Regions from separate parts of the Glutamicibacter protophormiae genome, predicted to be linked through region 2. Evidence: riboswitches for the same ligand, from Rfam matches in the RefSeq annotation. Region 2 holds a riboswitch; each other region holds the start of a gene.
What was found. Region 2 has a riboswitch for S-adenosylmethionine ahead of JQN66_RS17210 (flavin reductase family protein). Riboswitches for the same ligand answer to the same signal wherever they lie in the genome.
Positions count from the first base shown of each region.

Region 1: another riboswitch for S-adenosylmethionine. It lies ahead of JQN66_RS01425 (ABC transporter substrate-binding protein); the one in region 2 lies ahead of JQN66_RS17210 (flavin reductase family protein).
Region 3: another riboswitch for S-adenosylmethionine. It lies ahead of JQN66_RS04730 (bifunctional o-acetylhomoserine/o-acetylserine sulfhydrylase); the one in region 2 lies ahead of JQN66_RS17210 (flavin reductase family protein).

Region 1 covers NZ_CP069806.1:283,027-290,620, forward strand. Annotated here, with positions in the region: gene JQN66_RS01420 (SDR family oxidoreductase) at 1-574, opposite strand, end outside; SAM riboswitch class I at 1,118-1,209, shown strand; gene JQN66_RS01425 (ABC transporter substrate-binding protein) at 1,331-2,965, shown strand; gene JQN66_RS01430 (ABC transporter permease) at 2,977-3,933, shown strand; gene JQN66_RS01435 (ABC transporter permease) at 3,948-4,835, shown strand; gene JQN66_RS01440 (ABC transporter ATP-binding protein) at 4,864-6,486, shown strand; gene JQN66_RS01445 (acyl-CoA dehydrogenase family protein) at 6,531-7,594, shown strand, end outside.
Region 2 covers NZ_CP069806.1:3,684,842-3,692,435, reverse strand. Annotated here, with positions in the region: gene JQN66_RS17215 (DMT family transporter) at 269-1,210, opposite strand; SAM riboswitch class IV at 1,465-1,581, shown strand; gene JQN66_RS17210 (flavin reductase family protein) at 1,676-2,176, shown strand; gene dnaB (replicative DNA helicase) at 2,780-4,135, shown strand; gene JQN66_RS17200 (ZIP family metal transporter) at 4,197-4,940, shown strand; gene JQN66_RS17195 (MFS transporter) at 4,994-6,376, shown strand; gene JQN66_RS17190 (helix-hairpin-helix domain-containing protein) at 6,390-6,578, shown strand; gene JQN66_RS17185 (GNAT family N-acetyltransferase) at 6,589-6,921, opposite strand; gene JQN66_RS17180 (pirin family protein) at 6,946-7,594, opposite strand, start outside.
Region 3 covers NZ_CP069806.1:987,596-995,189, reverse strand. Annotated here, with positions in the region: gene JQN66_RS04760 (RNA-binding S4 domain-containing protein) at 104-334, shown strand; gene JQN66_RS04755 (hypothetical protein) at 514-939, opposite strand; gene JQN66_RS04750 (alpha/beta hydrolase) at 1,728-2,381, opposite strand; gene JQN66_RS04745 (SHOCT domain-containing protein) at 2,564-2,944, shown strand; gene JQN66_RS04740 (SGNH/GDSL hydrolase family protein) at 3,000-3,851, shown strand; gene metX (homoserine O-acetyltransferase MetX) at 3,925-5,073, opposite strand; gene JQN66_RS04730 (bifunctional o-acetylhomoserine/o-acetylserine sulfhydrylase) at 5,076-6,419, opposite strand; SAM riboswitch class IV at 6,509-6,627, opposite strand; gene JQN66_RS04725 (VOC family protein) at 6,801-7,445, shown strand; gene JQN66_RS04720 (hypothetical protein) at 7,509-7,594, opposite strand, start outside.

The DNA.
Region 1 (7,594 bases), 420 kb from region 2:
CCCCGGCAACCTGCTCGTCCAGCAGGACGGCCGCTGCAGCCTCGGCGAAGTCCGCTCGGGTGGCTGCGCTGATTTTTCCCTCGCCCGCCGCGCCGAGGATGACCCCGCTGTTGAGGTAGCCCATGAGCTGGTCCGTGTAGTTCTCGGTGTACCAGCCGTTGCGCAGCAGGACATAGGGGATCCCGGATGCTGCCAGCAGGTCTTCGGTGGCCACATGTTCGGCGGCCAGTTTCAGCTGGCCGGTGCGCGCATTGGCGATGGATGTGTAGGCGATCAGCGACACATCAACACGCCGGGCGGCATTGACGACGTTCTCATGCTGCGGGATCCGGTGTCCGACATCGCTGCCGGAAATCAGCAGCAGCCGGTCGACGCCTTCGAGGGCCGCGACGAGCGTGTGCGCCGCGTTGTAGTCGGCGGCGCGGGTCTCCACGCCCTTGGCTGCCAGGGCTTCGAGCTTCTGAGGGGATCTGCCGAGCGCGACCAAGCTGTCCGCTGGGGCGCCCCGGGATAACAGTGCATCGATGACGAGGGTGCCGAGTTTTCCGGTGGCTCCGGCGACTGCGATCTTCATGGGGTTCCTCCGTTGGCTTCCGTGGACCCCAGCCTATTCGCAGAGGCCCGGGATCGTAAGGATTCAGCGGGTGAAGCGTTGTCGGTGTGGACCGCAGGGCCGCCCGAATCATGAAGACCTGCAGCCAGGGCCTGAATACAAGGAATTCCTTTCGATTCGATGGGCGTCGCCGCCAGCTGATATTGGCGTCCGGTATGCAAAGGGCGCAGCTGGTACGGAAAATTCTCCACCTGCATCAGCACTCGTCGAGCCAGAAAAACACTGGGGAGAACCGAGCCACTTGTGGTGCCGTTGCAGCAGGAGCTAAAACGGGCTCCCTGAAAGCTGGACTGCGGAATCAGGAGCAGGAGCCCAACCAGCCGTCGTCAAGTGTGCGCTTTGATCGGCGTCACATAACGCCACAAGGCAATTTGTTACGTCAAATATGGCGTGAAACTCGCGGGGTACCACTTTTTCCATGACTTCATGACGTATTCCTTACGTCACGCTTGGTCACATGCGATTCCGTGTTCGACACTGAAATTGTTCAAGAAATTGGACGCCACACCATCCAGAGCGACTGAGAGACCTGGCTCGTTGACGTCGCAGCAACCACCCGATAGCGGGATCGGTGCTAAGGCCAGGACCGATGGAGATTGCTAGATTTCGCAACGGTTCTTCAAGGGGAGTGCTCTGCCTTCCCTCGAATTCGCAACAACCGGATCGTTGAATATCAGGCGTAATCCTCGGCTCAAATACCGAGAGGAACTTACGAATATGCGTACTGCGCACCTGAGTTTGAAAGCGGCGGCACTTGTTGCCGTCCTGGGCCTGACCCTGACCGCATGCGGCGGAAATTCGACTACCGCAGCTCCGGCTGAAGGTGCTCCCGCTGCCGCCGGCGATCCGGTTGAAGGCGGTACCTTTACCTTTGCCGAAGTTACCCCGATTAACAACTGGCAGACGCAGGCGGCGCGCTTCTATGAGAAGGCAAACGTCCTGAACTCGGTCCTGGACCGCCTGACCTACTTCGATGCGGAGTCCGGCAAGCTCGTTGGATGGATCGCTGAGGACTTCAAAGCAAACAACGACCAGACTGAATTCACGTTCACCATTCGTGACGGGGTGACGTTCTCCGATGGATCCGCGCTGGACGCGGAAGCGGTCAAGCTCAACCTTGACGCGCTGGGCCTGGGCATCAAGGACGCGCAGGTCGCTCCGAACGTGGACTTCGGCGCCTATAAGTCGGCGGAGGTCCTCGGCAAGAACCAGGTGAAGGTGACGCTCAAACGTCCAGACGCCAACTTCCTGCGTGCCACCTCGTCCGTCGCAGCAGGCTTGGTTTCCCCGAAGACCTTGAAGCTGGATAACGCAGGACAGTCCGCTATCGCGAAGATCGTGGGCTCTGGCCCGTTCGTCTTCGAATCGGAAAAGCCGGACGAGGAAGTTGTCTTCACCAGCCGAGACGACTACGCGTGGGCACCCGAAACCGCAGAAAACCAGGGCGATGCCTATCTGGACAAACTGGTGATCAAGTACCTACCTGAGGTAGCCAGCCGCGCTGGCGCTGCGCAGTCCGGTCAGGTTGACCTTGTCCGCGGACTGCAGCCGGTGGACGAACAGGTGCTGGCAGCCAACGGGGGCCAAGTCTTCGCCGCGCAGGGTGTCGACCTGACCACCAACCAAGCTGCCGTGCGCATCGGTTCCGGCAAGCTGGAAGACGTCAAGGTTCGCCAGGCTCTCCAGATCGGTATCGATCGCCAGGCAATCAAGGACACCGTGCTGTCCGAGAGCTACGTGGTGGCCGGTTCGGTCCTGAACCACAAGGCCCCGGGCTTCGTCGACTTGTCGTCCGAAATCGCCTATAACCCGGAGAAATCCAAGCAGCTTCTGGAGGAAGCAGGCTGGAAGGTCGGTGCTGACGGAATCCGCGAAAAAGACGGCGAAAAGCTGGAAATCACGGTAGCCACGTCGAACAACTCGGTCGTCATCAAGCCCGCATTCGAGCTGATCGAGCAGCAGTGGCGCGATCTTGGCGTGAAGCTGGTCAACCGCGCAGCGGACAATACCTTCCTGGTCAATGCGCTCGTCGATGACAAGGTCGAGTTCTTCGGTACCCGCCAGTTCGCGCTCGGCGGCCTCGGCCCGGTCTATGCCCCGGCCAATAACACCCAGACCCTGAACGCCGACGAGGAACTCAACAAGCTCTTCGCCAAGGAACAGGCCGCGACCAGCGAAGAAGAGCACCTGGGGCTTGTCGAAGAAGAACAGCGTGCACTGGTGCTGGACAAGGCACTGGCCCTCGTACTGTGGGATGAAGTCCAGGTTTACGGTGCCAGCCAGTCCGCCCACGTCGAGTTCACTTCCGGTACCGCCCCGATCTTCCAGGGTGCCTGGAAGAGCGAAGGCTAGGAGCGCAAACCATGGGCGGATACATTGCCAAACGCGTTGGCCAGGCTCTGCTGGTGATCTGGCTTGCCTACACCGTGGTATTCATCGCAGTGCAGTCGCTTCCCAACGATCCCGTGACGATCTTCCTCAATTCGGACTCTGCGGCAGATCCGGCGACGATCGCGCAGATGAAGGAGTACTACGGCTATGACCAACCGGTTATTGTCCAGTACTTTTCCCAGCTGGTCGGATTGTTGCGCGGGGACTTGGGATACTCACTGTCCAGCGGTTCGGAAGTATCCGCCCGGATCGGCGAGGTTGTCGGTTCAACACTCGTGCTGGCAGGCTCGGCATTCGTGGTCGCGGTGGTCTTCGCTGTGGCGCTCACAGCTGCAGCCAGCCTGGCCCGCGGCCCGAGACTGCGCAATCTCCTGCTGAATCTTCCTCCGCTCATGGTGTCCATTCCGGTCTTCTGGCTGGGCCTGGTGCTGTTGCAACTGCTTGCAGTACAGCTCGGAATCATGTCGTTGTTCCCGGATGACTCGTTCCTCTCACTGGCGGTGCCGATCTTCGTGCTGGCCGTGCATCTGAGTGCACCCATTGCACAGGTGCTCATCAAGAGCGTTCAGGAAGTCGGTACCCAACCATTTGTGGATGTTCTGCGTGCCAAGGGCGCCAGCGAATCCTGGATCTTCTACCGCCACATGCTGAAGAACGCGGCGCCCGCCGCACTGTCCATCGCTGGAATCACCATTGGAACGCTGTTGGCCGGATCGGTGATTACCGAAACAGTCTTCGCCCGCGCAGGACTTGGACAGCTGATCCTGCAATCGGTCACCGTCCAGGACATTCCGCTGGTTCAGGGACTGGTCCTGCTGACCGCAGTCGTGTTCACCTCAGCCAACCTGCTGGTTGACCTCATCCATCCGAAGCTCGATCCGCGCATCATCACCGCCAGCTCCGGTTCGCCCCGCGCGCTTGCGGCCTAGGGAAGGAATAGTCAATGAGTCTCCTGGCAGACAACGTCGATACGGCGGTTGCGACCCTGGCCGCTTCCGAACAGCCGAACTCGCGGATCGCGAGTGCTTCGGCGGCCCGGCGCCGGCTGGCGCAGTGGTGGGTGCTTGTTCCGTTGGCCATCATGCTGTCGTGGGCTTTCCTCCCGGCGCTTTTCACCGGCCATGATCCGATCACCGGCGTCCCTGCAGACAAACTCCTGGCTCCGAGCGCCGAACACCTTTTCGGCACCGACCACCTGGGACGCGACGTCTTCTCCCGAGTCGTGTATGGAACACGGCAGACGCTGCTCACCGCTGGGCTCGCCTGCCTGATCGGCAGCATTGTCGGATCGATTCTCGGGTTGCTCGCCGGAACTGCGGGCAGGTTTGCCGACAGCGTGGCCATGCGCCTGGTGGATGTCATCCTGGCCGTCCCTGCCTTCCTGATCGCACTGATCCTGGTGACTGCGACCGAACCCGGCCCGCTGTCCCTGGGGCTCGGTGTTGGCATCGCCTCCATCGCCGCCTTCGCGCGACTGGTGCGTACCGAGGTGCTCCGTGTTCGTTCACGGGATTTCGTGCAGGCTGCGCTGATGAGCGGTGGCAAGTACTTCACCGTGCTCCGCCGCCACATCATTCCCCACGTGATCGGTCCGGTCCTCTCGCTGCTTGCAGTTGACCTTGGCGCGGCAATCCTGGCCATCTCCGGACTCGGTTTTCTTGGCTTCGGTTCGCCGCCGCCAACCCCGGAATGGGGCCTGCTGATCTCCGAAGGGCGGCAGTACCTATCGGTTGCCTGGTGGCTCACGACCCTGCCTGGCCTGGTCATCGTTGCTGCAGTGATGTTGATGGCCACCCTTGGCCGAACCATCAATAAAGCCTTCCGCTTCTAGCGCCGTACCCGGTTGAAAGGAGAAATCCATGAACGCCCCACAGAATACCGCCAGTCCGGTGATCCGGATTGAAGACCTCACGGTTCAGTACGCGCAGGGAACCATTGCCGCGGACAACATCAATCTCCAGATCCCGCGGGGGCAGATCGTTGCCATCGTTGGAGAATCCGGCTCCGGCAAGTCGACGCTGACCAAAGCCTTGATCGGTTTGCTGCCCCAAGGAACCGAATGCACCGGCAGCATTCGCTTTGGCGGTACCGAAGTGACCACGCTGAACGTGCACGAATGGCGCAAGATCCGCGGGGCCGGAATCGGGCTGGTGCCGCAGGATCCGGGTGCCTCACTGGACCCGGTGAAGACCATCGGTTCCCAGGTGGTCGAGGTTTTCAGGCTGCACCCTAGCCGTTCGGTTCCCAAGAAGCAGTGGCGCTCCAAAGCCATTGAACTGCTGGAAAGCGTGGGCATCGACCGTGCCGAGAGTCGATTGTCGCAGTACCCGCACGAGCTGTCCGGTGGACTGAAACAGCGTGTGCTGATCGCCATCGCGTTCGCCTTGAACCCGCAGCTGCTGATCGCGGACGAGCCGACCAGCGCACTGGATGTCACCGTGCAGCGGACGGTGCTGGAGATCTTTGTGTCGCTGGCTCGCAAAAACGAGACGACCGTGGTGTTCGTGACCCACGATCTAGCCGTAGCCACGGATATCGCCGACCGGGTACTAGTCATGAACTCAGGACGCATCCTCGAAGACCGCAGCGTCGAGGAACTGGTCTCAAAGAGCACCGACCCGTATACCAATGCCCTGCTGGACCAGGCCTACGCCACTGCGAACCAGCAGGAAGCGCGGAGCACCGACGAGCTGGCAATTTCGGTCACGAACCTGGGCAAGGTTTTCGGCAAGGGAAACGCCACCCATGCAGCGGTGTCTTCCGTATCCTTCGACGTCGCACGAGGAACAACATTCTCCTTGGTGGGGGAGTCCGGTTCGGGCAAGTCCACGACCGCGAAAATCATCATGGGCCTGCTCGAAGCTAGTCAAGGCAGCGCACGCGTCAATGGCAACGAGGTCACTGGCCTCGGCGGAAAACAGCGATACGCGCTGTGGCGCGAAGCCCAGCTGGTCTACCAGAACCCGGACTCGGCGTTGGACCCGCGGCAGCAGGTCGGATCGATCATTGCCGAGCCAATGCTCAACTACCGCCTGGGGGACGCGGCCTGGCGGCAGGCTCGCGTTGCCCAGCTCATGGAACAGGTGAATCTGGCAGCGGAACTTGCTTCCAAGCGGCCCGGAGAACTGTCGGGCGGCCAGCGGCAGCGGGTAGCCATTGCCCGGGCGCTGGCCAGCGGCGCAAAGATCCTGGTCCTCGACGAAGCACTCAGCGCCCTTGACGTCCTGACCCAGGAACAAATCCTGGAACTGCTCGACAGGCTGCAGCGCGAGGAAGGTCTCACCTACCTGTTCATCTCCCACGATCTGCACGTGGTTGAACGCATCAGCCACCAGGTTGGCGTGATGCGCGGCGGTGAGCTGGTCGAAGTCGGGCCCGTGGCGCAGGTCTTCTCCGCCCCGCAGCACGAGTACACCCGAACCCTGCTGGCCGCGAACCCCGGCCATGTGCTGCGCGAACTCGCGGATACGCGCCGTTGCTGAATTTCCAAGAACCACATATTCCACTGAATTCCGAAAGAGATACTATGAGCACCGACGCCCTGGAATCGACCCAGATCATTACCGCACCCTACGGCAGCGAAGCCGCCTACCAGCAGCTCTCCGCGCGATTCGCCGACGTCTTCGCCCGCATCGCCGAAGGGGCCCGGGAGCGCGAGCAAAACCGCGTCCTGCCGTTCGAACAGGTCCAGTGGCTGAAGGACGCCGGTTTCACCACGTTGCGCGTACCGGCAAGCCACGGCGGCAGTCCGGTCAACCACGAGCATCTTTTCCGCCTGCTCATCGAGCTGTCGGCCGCCGACTCCAACGTGTCCCACCTGCTGCGCAGCCACTTCTCGTTCGTGGAGACCATTGCCCTGCAGCCGCAGGAATTCCAGGACCGCTGGTTCCCGCGTGTGCTCGCCGGCGAGATCTTCGGCAACGCCGCCACCGAGCGCGGCGGCAACGCGCTGGGCAGCACCAACACCAAACTCATCAAGACCGGGTCCGGGTGGGTGCTGCGCGGCGAGAAGTACTACACCACCGGCTCGATCTTCGCTGACTGGGTAGTTGTCATGGCGAGCACCGACGGTGTTGAGGGACGCCAATACGCGGTGATCGACCGCCATGCCCGGGGCGTTCAGATCCTCGACGACTGGGACGGCTTCGGCCAGCCGCTGACCGGCACCGGCACCGCGATCTTCACCGACGTCGAGGTGGACGAGCAGAACATCATCCAGCGCAAGGTGGCCTCCACCCTGGAGCCCGCGTTCTTCCAGCTGTGCCTGCTTTCGGTGCTGGTCGGCATCGGCAAGGCCGCGCGCAACGAAGCCGCCCACATTGTGGCCACCCGCACCCGCACCTTCAACACCGGCTCCGGCGCTTTGTTCAAGGACGACCCGCAGATCCAGGAACTGGTCGGACGCCTTGCATCCAACGTCTTCGCCGCAGAATCGATCGTGGTCGCTGCCGCCCGTGATCTGGACGCAGCAGTGGACCCGAGCCTCGGACTGGACGAGGAAGCCGCCTTCGTCCGCGCCGAGCTCGCGGTCCAGCAGGCGCACGTGGCCACCCCGAAGCTGATCCTGGACGCCACCAGCGAACTCTTCGA
Region 2 (7,594 bases):
AGCCAAGGAGGCGGCCTATGCGTCGGCTACGACTCAATGAACGACTGGTCCACCCGCTGAACTCGGATGAGGTCACCAACGAGGTGAACAAATGCTGGGACCTGGGCGCGGGTTCCGCCACGAGCCCCTGACCTGGCCGGGTGGCTGTGCAATATATGGAAGCCAGTTCGAGTTGAGAACCCGTGGTTCAAGGGCGGCAACTTGCACCGGTTGCGCCGTTGATCCAAGAATCCGGGGTTGCTACTGAAACTTGGGGATGCATTACTGCCTATTCGGCTTTGGCCCTGGCATTCTCATTCGGTATCTGTTCGACGTCCGGCGTGCCGTTGGCCGGGCGGAACCGAATCTCGCTGACCAGCGTGCCGAGAACGATCACCGCAGCACCGCACAACGCCAGAGCGGACATCCGGTCCCCGGCCAGACGGCCGAAGATGCCAGCCCACACCGGTTCACCTGCATAGATGATGGTGGCGCGGGTCGGGGAGACCGACTTCTGTGCCCAGTTCATGGTGGCCTGGATCAGGCAGCTTGCGGCACCCAGCCCGACAGCTGGAAGCACCCAGTACCAGGAGAAGGCCGGCGCTGCCTCGCCCACGGCAGGCATCGCAGCGAAGCCCAACAGGCCCGCGACCAGCAGCTGCACCACGGTAACCCGCCCCAAATCGATCTTACGGGCGAAGGCGCTGATCAGAACGATTTCCGCGGCCATGGGAAGGGTACTGAGCAAGGTGGCGAATTCGCCTGGACCCAGTCCCGTGCGCACCGCGTCGGGGCCGGCGAGCAGCAGCAGCCCGACGAACGCCAAGCCTGCGCCCGACAGCATCATGGCGCCGGGGCGCTTGCGGAAGACGGCCCACTGTAGCAGTGGAACCAGCGGGACGTAGAGTGCGGTGAGGAACGCCGAGGTGCTGCTGTTGATGGTTTGCAGCCCTTGCGTCTGCAGGCCGTAGCCCAGGAAAATCATCAGGCCAATCGCCGTGCCGGCACCGAGTTCCAGCCGTGTCATGCCGCGCATGGAGCGGCGGAAAACCAGCGCCGCAGCCAGACCGGCCACGAGGAAGCGGACGCCGACGAAGAACATCGGCCCGCTGTGGCGCATGGCCAGATGGACCAGGAGAAAGGTCGAGCCCCAGACAGCGGTGATGGCAAGCAACGCGGTTTCCTGGCGGCTGATCGAAACATACTGCCGCACCGCGGAAATTCGCATCATTCTGCATATTTTAAAGTGACGATCACCGGACCGGCAAAACCAACGGCTGCCCCAGCTCGGATCCGACCGTGCGCAAGAAGCTGTCGTGGAAGTGCGGGCCCAGCACGAATGCACGTCGATTCCAACCGCTGGCGAATAAATGAATGATTATGAACGCATCAGCTTGGTTCGGGTCGAATGAATACTTGAGTATTTCGATTTAAGAAGCGAAATATTTGACCATATGGCGTAACCGCCCATATCGTTCTAACCAGAATCAAGAGCGTCAGCTATAAGCCCTGGCTTGCTGGCCGGCAACCCTCTCAACGGTAGTGGGGTGCTCCAGGTGAGGATTCGGTTCCACGCAAGAACGCGTGGCACAAGTACCGCACATCGAGTGTGCCAACATCTGGCATCGCGCAGGGGAGTCCGTGCGCCACCGCCGGACGTTCACGCTCGCTGGGCACGACCCGAAGGAATCGAGCCATGTCTTTGAATCAGGATCTTGACCCGCTGACCTTGCGCAAGGTTTTCGCGCAGCATCCATCCGGTGTCGCCGCGTTATGCACCGTTCTCGACGGAGAGAAAACCGGCCTCGTTGCATCATCCTTTACCGTCGGCGTATCGCTGGAGCCGGCACTGGTCATGTTTGCGGTGCAGAAGACTTCCAATACCTGGCCCAAGCTGCGTACCGCGGACCGCATCGGCGTCTCGGTGCTCAGTGAACGCAATGACGGGGTTTGCGGGCAGATTGCCTCCAAGCACGGCGACCGTTTTGCCGGCGTGGAAACCCACGAAACGGAGCAGGGGGCACTTTTCATTCAGGAGTCCACCCTTTGGCTGGAGACCTCAATTTACAACGAAGTGGAAGCCGGAGATCACTGGGTGATCTTCCTGGAGGTGCATGGCCATGATTTCTCCAACCATTCCCCGCAGATCTTCCACGATTCGCGATTTCACTCATTGCCAGTGCCCGAATTCGTTTAACTGATATCACTTGACGCTGCGGCGCGGAGGGAGAACCTTCGCGCCGCAGCGTCATTTAACATCGGGCGTGACGGCTGCCCACGGGGATGGAATGATTTTCATCGCCGACCGCGCGCCGAGCCGCTGGTTTTCATGGCCAGTCGAGCGATTGTGACAGAACGGCTGTCCACAACACTATCCACAGCTTTGTGGATAGCCTGTTGAATAGGGTTGATAACTTGTGAGAAACGCCTAGATTCCGGGTATTTGGCTGTTGATAACGCTTTGGGGGCCTGTGGGTAGTAGAAAAAATTAACCCTCTATCCACAGCTGTGAGAACAGGAATATCCAAGTCAAAGCGTATTTAAGGCCCATTAAGTGGGGTAATCCACAGGGTTATCCCCACGTAGTGAACAGGGGAATCCACAGGTAGGGGTGTGTTATCCACACATTCTGTGGATATCAGGGTTTACCTCTGTTAATAACCCACCTAGTGTTGGCACTGGGAACGACTATCCACAAGGGCTTTGGGCCTAATTGTCGGTTGGTACTGAAACGATAGGCAGTTGCCGTCGGGGCAAGAGTGGTTTCCCAGCGTGTACATAGGGGATGGAAGTGTCTGTAATGAGTGCAGAGCCGATCTACGAAGAACGAGGATCCGATGCGGCGCGCAAGCCGCCGCAGGACATCGAAGCGGAAATGTCAGTTCTTGGCGGCATGATGCTCTCCAAAGATGCCATTGCCGACGTCGTCGAGGTCCTCCGCGGCACCGACTTCTACCGCCCCGCCCATGAAGCAATCTATGAAGCGGTGATCGACCTCTACGGCCGTGGCGAACCCGCGGATGCCGTGACCGTGGCCGACCTGCTGACCAAGCGCAATGAAATTTCGCGCGTCGGCGGCGCCGCCTACCTGCACAACCTGATCCAGCAGGTTCCCACCGCCGCTAACGCCGGCTACTACGCGGAAATCGTGCGCGAACGCGCCGTGCTCCGCCGTCTGGTGGACGCCGGCACACGCATCGTCCAGATGGGCTACTCGCCGGATGGCGAGGTCGACGCCATCGTCAATGAGGCGCAGGCCGAGGTCTACAAGGTTTCCGAGAACCGCGGCAGCGAGGACTACGTGCGCCTGTCCGAGATCATCGAGGGCACCGTCGACGAGATCGAGAACGCCGCCAACGCCGGCGACGGCATCACCGGCGTGCCCACCGGCTTCTACGAATTCGACGAACTGACCCAGGGCCTGAAGGGCGGGCAGATGATCATCATCGCCGCCCGTCCCGCCGTAGGCAAATCAACGTTCGCGCTGGATTTCGCCCGGTCCGCGGCGATCAAGCACAACATGGCCACCGTGTTCTTCTCCCTGGAAATGGGCCGCAACGAGATCGCGATGCGCCTGCTCTCTGCGGAAGCGTCCATCCAGCTGCAGGACCTGCGCAAGGGTTCGGTGGAAGACGCCCAATGGACCAAGATCGCCACCACCATGGGCCGGTTGAACGAGGCCCCGCTGTTCATCGATGATTCGCCGAACATGTCCATGATGGAGATCCGCGCCAAGTGCCGACGACTGAAGCAGCGCAACGAGCTGCGCATGATCATCCTCGACTACCTGCAGCTGATGAGCTCGGGCAAGCGCGTGGAATCGCGTCAGCAGGAAGTCTCCGAATTCTCGCGTAACCTCAAGCTGCTGGCCAAGGAGCTCGATGTGCCGTTGATCGCGCTGTCGCAGCTGAACCGCGGTTCCGAGCAGCGTACCGACAAGCGGCCCATGGTCTCGGACCTGCGTGAATCGGGCTCGATCGAGCAGGACGCCGACATGGTCATCCTGCTGCACCGCGACGACGTCTACGACAAGGAAAACCGTCCGGGCGAAGCCGACGTGATCATTGCGAAGCACCGTGCCGGCCCCACCAAGACCATTACCGTGGCGTTCCAGGGCCACTACTCGCGCTTCAGCAACATGTCCTCCGAGGGCTAGGCGCAAGTAAACATTCCATGGCACCTGCTGGGTTGGCTGACCGCCAACTATAGTGGGTGCCATGTTCGTCTCCCTCCAAGCATTGCTCTGGGGCACCGCGGCCGGATCGGCCCTGCTGATCGGAGCGGCCGCGGCCTGGTGGCTGCGAATTTCCCGGGTCTGGGTCTGCGCCGTCATGGCCTTCGGCGCCGGTGTGCTGGTCAGCGCGCTGAGCTTCGAGCTGGTGCTGGAAGCCTTCACCCTGGGCGGGCTGGCCGCGACCGTCGCCGGGGTCGTGGCCGGCGCCCTGCTCTACTTCGGGGCCAACACGCTGCTGGCCAAGCGCAGCCGCAGGAAAAGGCGTGCGCGGGGTGCCGGCGGAGCCGAGTCCTCCTCGGGGTCTGCCATCGCCGTCGGCGCGCTCATCGACGGCATCCCCGAATCCGTGGCGCTGGGCCTGGGGCTGGTCGCGGGGGCCAGCGTGAATCCGACGATGCTGATCGCCATCTTCGTCTCCAATATTCCCGAGGGACTGGCCAGTTCGGCCGACATGAAGGCCTCCGGGCGCAGCGGACGCTCGGTCTTCACCCTGTGGGCGTCGATCGCGCTGGCCAGCGGCCTGGCCGCCTTCATCGGGGCGATCGCCCTGGAGGGCATGCCTGCGGAGGTGCTGGCCTTCACCACCGCCGTGGCGGCGGGAGGCATCCTTACGATGATTGCCGACACCATGATTCCCGAGGCCTACGCGGTGGACCACGACTACACCGGGCTGCTGGTCACCGCCGGGTTCCTCAGCGCGTTTTCGCTGCATGCCATCGGCGGATAGCCGCCGGTCCCGGGGGCGGAATGAAGCCTTCGCGGTTCTGCGAGAATGAACCCATGCCCCTGAACAAGAGCTCCCGCACCGGTGTGCCCGGCCTCGAGACCATCTACGCGCCGCAGTACCTGTCCACGACCCTGGGCATGTTCATCCTGGTGTTCCTCGTCGCGTTCGAGGCCATGGCCGTCACCACGGTGATGCCCTTGGTGAGCGAGATCCTGGATGGCGAGCGGCTGTTCGCCCTGTCCTTCGCGGCGCCCATGGCCAGCGGCATGCTGGGCATGGTGGCGGCCGGAGAAATCACCGACCGCTGGGGCCCGAAGATTCCGCTGTTCGCCTCGGTAGCGGTCTTCCTGGCGGGGCTGCTGGTGTGCGGCACCGCGGCCAGCATGGAGATCCTGATCGCCGGACGCATCCTCCAGGGAATCGGCGGTGGCGCGATCACCGTGGCGATCTACGTGCTCATCGCCCGGGCGTACCCCGGCAGCCTGCACGCGAAGATCTTCGCGCTCTTCGCCACCGCCTGGGTGCTGCCCGCGCTGATCGGCCCATGGCTGGCCGGGATGATTGCGACGTTCATCGGCTGGCGCTGGGTGTTCCTTGGCGTCATGGGCTTGGTGGCCCTCGCCTTCTGCGCCATCGTCCCGGCGCTGAACCGGCTGCCCAGGGAGTCGCACAGCGAGCTGGGCCCGGTCTCCGCGAAACGCCTGCTGCTGGCCGGGCTGACCGGAGCGGCGGTCATCGCCATGAACCTGCTGGGAAGCAGCGGCAGTTCCTGGTCGTTGCCCGCCCTGCTTGCGGCCCTGCTGCTGGCGCTGTTCACCATCCGTCCGCTGCTGCCCAAGGGCACCTTCAGCGCGCGCCGCGGCCTGCCGGCCACGATGAGCACGCGGACGCTGACGGCCGGCGCATTTTTCGGCGTCGAGGTGTACCTGCCCTACCTGCTGCGCGAGGACTACCACCTGAGCCCGGACCGCGCCGGGCTGGTGTTGACGGCCTCGGCGCTGAGCTGGTCAGTGGGCTCGTGGTTGCAGGGAAAGCTGGGCGAGCGGCTCTCGAATCCGCGCAGCATCACCATCGGCGCGCTGGCCAGCACCGTCGCGATTTCGACGGCGCTGCTCACCGCGGTGTACCACCCGCCGGTTGCGGTGCTGATCCTCGGCTGGGCGGTAGGAGGCTTCGGCATGGGCATGATCTACCCGCGCCAGAACGTGAACATGCTCAAGCTGTCGGCCGAGCATGAGCAGGGTTTCAATTCTTCGGCCATGACGTTGGCCGACTCGCTGGGCACCGCGGGCGCAACGGCGCTGGGCGGAGTCATTTTCGCCACGGCCGCCGCCGGGTGGGGCTTCATCTCGGTGTTCGGCTTCTGCCTGATCCTGGCGCTGCTCCTCATCCTCATTTCGCCGCGCACCAAACCTGTCGCCCAGCCTTCCGCTTGACTACGCTGGGGCCATGGACACCGACCTTCCGAAAACCAGCAACCCCGCCGCCAGGGCCTTCGAGCAGGCCGGCATCACCAGCCTCGAGCAGGCGGGCAAGGTCGGCGCCGCGGCGTTGCTTGCGCTGCACGGCGTCGGTCCGAAGGCCATCCGCATTCTCCGCGAAGAGCTGGCCGCGCGCGGACTGGAGATGAACCCCTGAAACTCCGGGCTTAACCGCGCGGCAGGATCCCCAAGTGGCTCGGGGCAGGCTGCACCAGATGCGCCTGGTACTCCGGATGCTTGGCGACGTATCCCTTGACGTACGGGCAGACGGCCACGATCTTCGCCCCGCTGGAGATGGTATTTTCCAGTGCGAACTTCACCATGACGCTGGCCAGGCCCTGCCCGCCGTACTCCTCGTCCACCGTGGTGTGGAAGAAGACGCGTTCCACCCCGTCGGACCCGTCGTAGTCGCGGTAGTGGGCCGCGCCGATGCGTTTGCCGTTGTCGTCCAGGGCAAACCGCTGGCGCTCGGGGAGGAATACGGGCTTGATTTCACTCATGACTTTGTTTCCTTTGCAGAGGTACTAGGACGGGTTGACGCGTGGGCGCAGCTTGACGGTCGGCAGCGCCGGCGCCGGAAGTGCTGCCGGGGTATCCGGCGGGAACGGGCCGAAGCGGTCTTCGCTGGCGTCGCCGGGTTCGGCGCCGATTTCCGCCTGCCACTGCGCGCGGAACGCCAGTACCTCATCATGGGAGCGTCCCACGAAGTTCCACCACATCAAGATGTCTTCGTTCAGCGGCTCGCCGCCGATGACCAGGGCGAGAACGGGTTCATTCCCGGCCTTGAGGCGCAGGCACCTGCAGCCTGATCGCACGTAGCCCAGCTCGCGGGCTTCCAGCTGGTGCCCGTTGACTTCCAGGCCGCCGGAATCCAGCAGGATGCCGTGCTCGTGATGCTCCGGAACCATGATCTCGATTTCGGCTCCCGGTTCCAGGCGCAGCTCCGCGCCGGAAAGTTCGGTGTGGGTCTTGACCGGAGAGGTGGAGCGCTGCGAGCCGACGGCATGGCTGCCCAGGAATACCGACAGGGACCAGCCTTCGCCCTGCAGCGGTTCCGGGCGGTAGTTCTCGAAGGTCGGCTGCATGTTGCGCGCGCTGTCGGGCAGGGCGGTCCACAGCTGGGCCCCATGCAGGATGGTGGTGCCTTCGGTGAGGATCTCCGAATGGCTGATG
Region 3 (7,594 bases), 1.1 Mb from region 2:
GGCCCGTGAAACTAAGTCGGTCCAAGTTATCGGCAGGTGAACTTCCCCGCTCTTTTCCCCGAAGCGCGACTTGGCGCGTCTTCAATAGGGAAGAATGGTGCCCATGAGTGCAAACGAAGCTTTTGATCTGGAAATCCGCGACGAGTCCATCCGACTGGGACAGCTGCTGAAGCTGGCCAACCTCGCCGAGGACGGCATCCATGCCAAGGAGCTGATTTCCGAAGGCGCGGTTACAGTGAACGGGCAAGTGGAAACCCGCCGCGGGGCACAGATCCACCAGAACGACGTGGTCTGCGTTAACGGCGAATGCGTCAAGATTTCCAGCCGCGCCTAGTTCCGAGGAGCGATACCTCCTCGGCGAGCGCTAGCCCAGCGATAGTGCCCCGTTCCGCGTGAACCATCTTGCTGAGTCATTGTAGTTTGGAGCGGCTTCAACAACCCCTTTGCCAAGGTTCATGCTCGACGAGGCCTACCGGCACCGTGGCGAAGCGAGACTCCCCAATGGCAGGCAGGTCAGTCCAAGAGCCACTTGTATGTGTCCACGGATTCACCTGAACCGGAAACGACTGTGCAGACGACGGGTCTTGTCTCGAAAGGACCCCACAGTGTTGCATGCGAAGTGCAGGCGGAGGAAATCGCCATAAGGTCGCCGCTGCTTGGATACGGCGTAGATAAGACGATCTGAATTCTTGTCGTATTGACGTCCGATTTGCCTGAATCCGATGTTTCGACGGCAGGAAGCTTCGCTATTTTATTGGCAAGTTTACGTTCGTCGTCCTTGTACATCGTAGCCGGGTCGTGGTGCGATGAATCCTCAACGGCCGCGATCAAGTCTTCCATCGCATTTGATATGAGCGTGGATACCGAAATGACGATGATGACTACTGCTGCCAGAATGACGGCCAGCATCTTCGTGAGTTTGCCAACCAGAGGTTTCATAAGACAAGCCTACAAACGATCGACTCAATGCATCGTTTGACCGGCACTTAAATTCGACTCGGTTGACTTCGTTCCAAGTAATTCAGGCCTTGTCACACCGTCGCGCATGTCGAGGACATGGAAACACCTGTTGAAGAACCAAGCAAGAGACGTTGCCGGGGTATCGAAGTTTCCTTGCCACCCCGGAAGTCCGATTAGGGTCGGACTCATTCCCAAAGCGTGCATGCGCAGTGCGGTTTATTCAAAACGTCAATATCATTCCCCGGCATACCGTCGGCAATTCCCCACAGATGGTGCGCAACGATCTACCCGCCGGTCACGCCATCTGCGACATCCGGGAAGTCCATGAGGCCGAAGTAGAGTCTATGCGTTCATTCAGCTCCAATGCGACACCGGAGGTTCCATCACCGACCCGCGGGTTCGGAGCGTCCGAGCAGAGTTCCCTGTGTCCAGCCATGGCAGCTGCAATCAGGACACGGCTGGGGAATGATGAAAGTTTTCCATACACCGGTCTTATCCGACACACCGTTGTCAACGGTTTCGCATCATCGAATAACCCTCGGCCCCATAAGCGGTAAGCCAGCTAGATCCAGGCTTTTACCCTGCTCTGCGGCCGACTTCGTCGGTGGACTCGCAAACGGCGATAGACAGGGGTTTCACTTCAGGCTTGCACCGGTCAAAGGTCGTGGGATCGGGGGGGCCACGTCACCATTGAGAGCAGTCTTGCTTGCGATTATCCAACACCCTGAGCAGGGCCCAGTCGATTGCCCAGGCCCTGCGAAGCAGGCCTAACCCTTGAGCTTTAATACCTCGCGTTTGAGGAAAGAATCGACATCCTGGATTTCTTCCATGCTCACCGAGTGGGCAATCTGCGGGTAGGTTTCGCTGGTCAGCTCGGTGTGGGCTGGAACCCAGCCGAGAGTGAATTCAATCTTGTCGTGGGTGATGACCGGGTCGGCCAGGTCTCTGCCCCAGAAGAGCGGCAGCGGGTTAGCCTTGAGCTTCGCGTCGTCAAAGAGGTCAAGCTCCGGAGCCTCGACCGCGAAACCGGATAGGCCGACTACTGCAGACACTGCATCGCGCTGGTAGCGGGCCAGCGAGGTGGCCATGGCCATACCCTGCGAGAAGCCGAGCAGTGTGAGCGACGAGTGCTGAGCGGCAATCGGCTCCAAGAAGACCCAGAGGTCCTTCACGCTCTGCGCCACTGCATCGATCGAGTAGTCAATTTCCTGGGTCAATGGGAACCAGCTGAAGCCGGGCCCTGCTTGCAGCGGAGCGCGCACCGAAAGGTAGGTGAACTCCTCCGGCAGGTAGCGGGACAAGCCCATGAGGTCTTCTTCATTCGAGCCGTAGCCGTGCAGGAACACCAGCAGCGGTGTGTCGAGGCGGGTTTCGTCGTTGCGGGAAATCAGGGCAACCGTTGATGCTTCAGGATTATTCATAGTGGTTCAAGCCTATCGACAGTCGGGGTCCGTGGCATATCAATCGACACCGAGGCGCCGGTCGACGTTATTGCGAATCTGTAACGTTTGGATTTACTTGTTTCGCTGTCCCGGAACTCGTGGTTGACTAGTGCCATCAGTTTCTTCAAGCCCATGTCCGCCAACTTAAGGCCGTACCTGCAATGAATTTTGACGATGCCCCAGTGGAGTTCATCGAAGAGGTCGACACCCCCTCGTCACTGCTCGACTCCGATCCCATGGACACCATGGAAACCGTGTTTACCGGCGTCAGCATCTTGTCCATACTCTTCATTGTCGTTTTCACGCTGGTGGTCGTATTCATCATTGTGGTCTGGGTGCGCAACTACCGAGCGGCCAAGAACGCCGGGGTTGACATCTTCACCGTGCAGACCGACATCGCGGCCAAGGCTTCGAAGTCAGCGTTGCTCGCCCCGGCCCAGTCGAAGGAGGACCGGCTGCGTGAGCTGGACGACCTGCGCTCCAAGCAGTTGATCAGCGCCGAGGAATACGCCGAGGCCCGCAGCAAGGTCCTGCTCGGATAGTTTTCTCGAATCGTTGACACAACGTTACTAACGAGTAACAATGTAGCTTGTGGCTATTTCCCCTAGTTTCGAAACCCCTGATTCCGAGAATTCCACGGTGCACCCCTGGCGCCGCTACGTAGCGGTCGGGGATTCATTCACCGAGGGCGTGGGCGACCCCGATCCCCTGTCCCCGCAGTCTTTCCGCGGCTGGGCCGACCGCTTGGCCCAGGAGCTCAGCCGGGGTGTGCCGGACTTCGCCTACGCCAACCTCGCCATCCGCGGCCGGTTGATTGCCCAGATCATTGAGGAGCAGATCCAGCCGACCATCGACTTGAAACCGGACCTGATTTCCATCTGCGCCGGAGGCAACGACGTGCTGCGCCCGGGCGGGGATCCGGACAAGATCGCCGACCAGCTCGACTCCACCATTTCCCGGCTGAATTCCACCGGGGCCACCATCCTGCTGTTCACAGGACCGGATATCCGCGACACCCCGGTGCTCGGAAGCATCCGCGGCCGCGTGGCCATCTACAACGAAAACGTCCGCACCATCGCCGCCCGCTACGACGCGATCGTGGCCGACATGTGGGCGCTGCGCGAACTGCACCAGCCGGTCATGTGGTCCGCCGACCGCCTGCACTTCTCGCCGCTGGGCCACCAGCGCATCGCGGCGATGGCGCTGGATGCCTTGAACGTCCCGCACACGCTCGATACCCGCATCGACGCCGTTCAGGACACCCGCAGCTGGAAGGAAGCGCGGATCGAGGACCTGCACTGGGCCCGCGAGCATCTGGCCCCGTGGGTACTGCGCCGGCTGCGCCACCAGTCCTCAGGCGACGGCATCACGGCCAAGCGACCCACCCCGACGCCTTTTGCCGAGAGCACGCCGAACGACTCGCTGGGAGCCGGCGACAGCGCTCCCTAGCCCCGAACATGCCGAAGGCCGCATCACCGATAACTGGTGGTGCGGCCTTCGTTCCATGCCATGTCGCTCTCGATTAGTCCTCGTCGAAAACCAGTGTGCGCAGCACCCCGTCCAGCTGGGCGGCGTCTGTCAGGAATCCGTCGTGGCCGATCGGCGAATCGATGTAGTGCACCGGCTTGGGCGTGGCCAGGGAAGCAGCGAGCTTCACCGACTGCTCCGGGTAGTACAGGCGGTCGGACTTCACTGCCGCCACCAGCACGTTGACCTGTTCCAGCCGCGCCAGCGCGTGTTCGAAGGATTCATGCCCGCGGGCCACGTCGTGGCTCATCAAGGCCTCGGTGAGGACCAGGTAGCTGTTCGCGTCGAAGCGGTTGACCAGCTTGCTGGCCTGGTGGTCCAGGTAGCTCTCCACCTGGTAGCGTCCACGGCGCCCTTCGAAGGGAGCATCGGGGACCTCGCCGTCCTGCGCCTTGCGGCCGAAGCGGTGCTCCAGCTCCGCCTCGGACCGGTAGGTCAGGTGGGCCAGCCGGCGGGCCAGCCCCAGGCCTTCGTCCGGGCGCGTCTGGTTCTGGTAGTAGTCTCCCCCGGCAAAATGCGGATCAAGCCGGATGGATTGGGTCTGCACCTGCGCGAACGCTATCTGTTCGGCGCTAGCTTGGCCGGTGGAGGCCATGACCACCAGGTTTGCGACCTGGTCCGGGAATTCCACTGCGTACTCGAGCGCTCGGGCCCCGCCCATGGATCCGCCGAGCACGGTGTGCCAGCGTTCAACACCCAGCTGCCCGGCCAGGCGCTGCTCCAGGCGCACCGAATCCTTGATGGTGACGAACGGGAACCGCGAACCCCACGGCACACCCTGCTCATCCAGGGAGGAGGGACCGGTGGACCCATTGCAACCGCCGACCATGTTGATCGACACCACGTAGAAGCGGTTGGTGTCCACCGTCAGGCCGGGGCCTACGAAGTCCTCCCACCAGCCGTCGGTCTGCGAATCGCCACGGGAGACGTGGGCGTCCCCGGTCAGGGCGTGCATGACCAGCACGGCGTTGCTGCGCTGCGCGTTCAGCGTGCCCCAGGTTTCATAGGCCAGGGTCACCTGCGGCAGGTAGCCGCCGAATTCAAAGGAATACTCCCCCACCGAGGCACGGCGCAAAATGCCGTGCGTCCCGTCGGTGAGCTCTTCGGCGTCAAGGGCGTCTTCGGTAGTCACAATGGATGCCATGCCTAGCGTGTTTCCTGCAGTTCCTTGCCATCAAGGGCTGCAACGGCCTGGAAGCCCAGCTCAAGGTCGGCCAGGATGTCGTCGATGTGTTCCAGTCCGACGCTCAGCCGCACCAGGCCCGGGCGGACCCCGGCGGCCAGGCGCTCCGCGTCGGAGAGCTGCGCGTGGGTGGTGGAAGCTGGGTGGATGACCAGCGAGCGGACGTCGCCCAGGTTCGCCACGTGCGAGTGCAGCTGCAGGGCATCGACAAACGCCTTGCCGGCTTCCACTCCTCCGGGCAGGTCGAAGGCCAGCACGGAGCCGGCGCCCTTGGGGCTGTACTTGCGGCCGCGCTCGAACCACGGCGAGGATTCCAGGCCGGCATAGGCCACTGCCTCGACATCGGCGCGGGCTTCGAGCCAGTTGGCCACCTTGGCCGCGTTTTCCACGTGGCGTTCGATGCGCAGGGACAGGGTTTCCAGTCCCTGGGCAATCAGGAATGCGTTGAACGGGGCCGGAGCCGAACCCAGGTCGCGCAGCAGCTGCACGCGGGCCTTGAGGATGTAGGCCAAGTTGGCGCCGAGGATGCCGTTGACACCCAGGTCGCGGGCGTAGATCAGGCCGTTGTAGGACTCATCCGGGGTGTTGAAGCTCGGGAAGCGCTCCGGGTTCTTGGCGAAGTCGAAGTTGCCCGAATCCACGATCACCCCGGCGATGGCGTTGCCGTGGCCGCCGAGGAACTTGGTGGCCGAGTGGATCACGATGTCCGCGCCCCATTCGATGGGGCGGATCAGGTACGGGGTGGCCAGGGTGCTGTCCACCAGCAGCGGGACGCCGGCCTCGTGGGCGATCGCGGAGATGCCCTCGATGTCCAGCACGTCCTGGCGCGGGTTGGAAATGGTCTCGCCGAAGAACGCCTTGGTGTTCGGCTGGACGGCTTCGCGCCATTCCTGCAGGTTGTCCGGGTCGGAGACGAAGGTGACCTGCACTCCCAGCTTTTTCAGGGTGTGCTTGAGCAGGTTCTGGGTGCCGCCGTAAAGGCTGGGGCTGGCCACGATGTGGTCGCCGGCCTCGGCGATGTTCAGGATGGCGAAGGTGGTTGCGGCCTGCCCCGAGGACAGCAGCAGCGCGCCCACGCCGCCTTCGAGGTCGGCGATGCGGTTTTCCACGGCTTCTGTGGTCGGGTTGCCGATGCGGGTGTAGATCGGCTCCAGCTCCTGCAGCGCGAAGCGCGCGGCGGCGCTCTCCGCGGACGGGAAAACGAAGGACGTGGTTTGGTAGATCGGCAGGGTGCGTGCGCCGGTGACCGGGTCAGGGGTCTGGCCTGCGTGGATCTGACGGGTTTCAAACGACCAGTTGTTGCTCATGGCAGCCTCCAAAAGTTCCGTAACTATGGGGGTACACCACTGAACACACACCGCCGGGCAGTACCTCTAGGAGGTGTTGCCAGAGGGGTAACCCGCGCTTGTCCTCGACGCCGAATAGCTCAAGGGCCAGGTCTTCACCCGGGGCACCCCACCGCGGTTGGAGGGTTGCCGCCCAGTAAGCCGGGGCTTGTTACTGGGACTCATGACCTGCTTCCAGTGTGCCTGAGAATCGAATATTTTGACAACTCGCCGGCGCGGACGGAGTCTCAATCAGTCATATTCACGGCGATCCGCCCGGTTGCCGCACAGAATTCGAAGGACACGCGCGTCTTAGGATCGACTAAGTAGAGACTGGGATCACATTGTTGTCATGATTGGCACATGATGAGGCTAGATCACGTTACGTACGCATGCGGCCCAGACGGGCTGATGCCAACTGCTGAGAGAATTGCAGAGTCCCTGGGCCTGGAATTCGTCAAGGGAGGCGTGCATCCACGGTTTGGAACTCGCAATGTCATTTTCCCGCTGAAGCACAACCAGTACCTTGAGGTCGTCGAGGTACTGAATCATCCGGCCAGCCTCAAGGCTCCCTTCGGTCAGGCCGTTCGCGCCCGCTCCGAGCTGGGCGGCGGATGGATGGGTTGGTGCGTCTCATTGGACGACCTGAGCGGCGCAGAAGAACGCCTGGAACGCAAGGCCGTTCCCGGGAACCGCAAGTTCCCCGACGGCCGCGAACTGACCTGGCAGCAGATCGGCATCAAGGGGCTGATCGCGGACCCGCAGGTACCCTACCTGCTGCGCTGGGACGACGGCACCGAGGAACTGCATCCCTCGCGCGCGCTGGATCCGACCGGTGAGATCAGCGAGATCAGCATCGCCGGCTCCCGCGAGCGCGTGCTTGAATGGCTGGGACAGCCGGAGAACGTCAATCTCGGGCCGGTGACCACCAAGTACCAGGCACCCAACGGAACTCCTGGCATCCTGTCGGTGACGTTCAAGACCGGCAAGGGCACGGTGGTCCTCTAGGATTACCGGGCACCACACCAAAGGTAGGCGGGGACAACGGCGTCCCCACCTACCTTTGGTCCTTTAACCCGAAAGCCCGCGGCCGTCCTGGGAACCGGGCAGCGGCACCAGCTGGCAGTCTTCGATACCGGCAGCCGCCTGCCGCACCC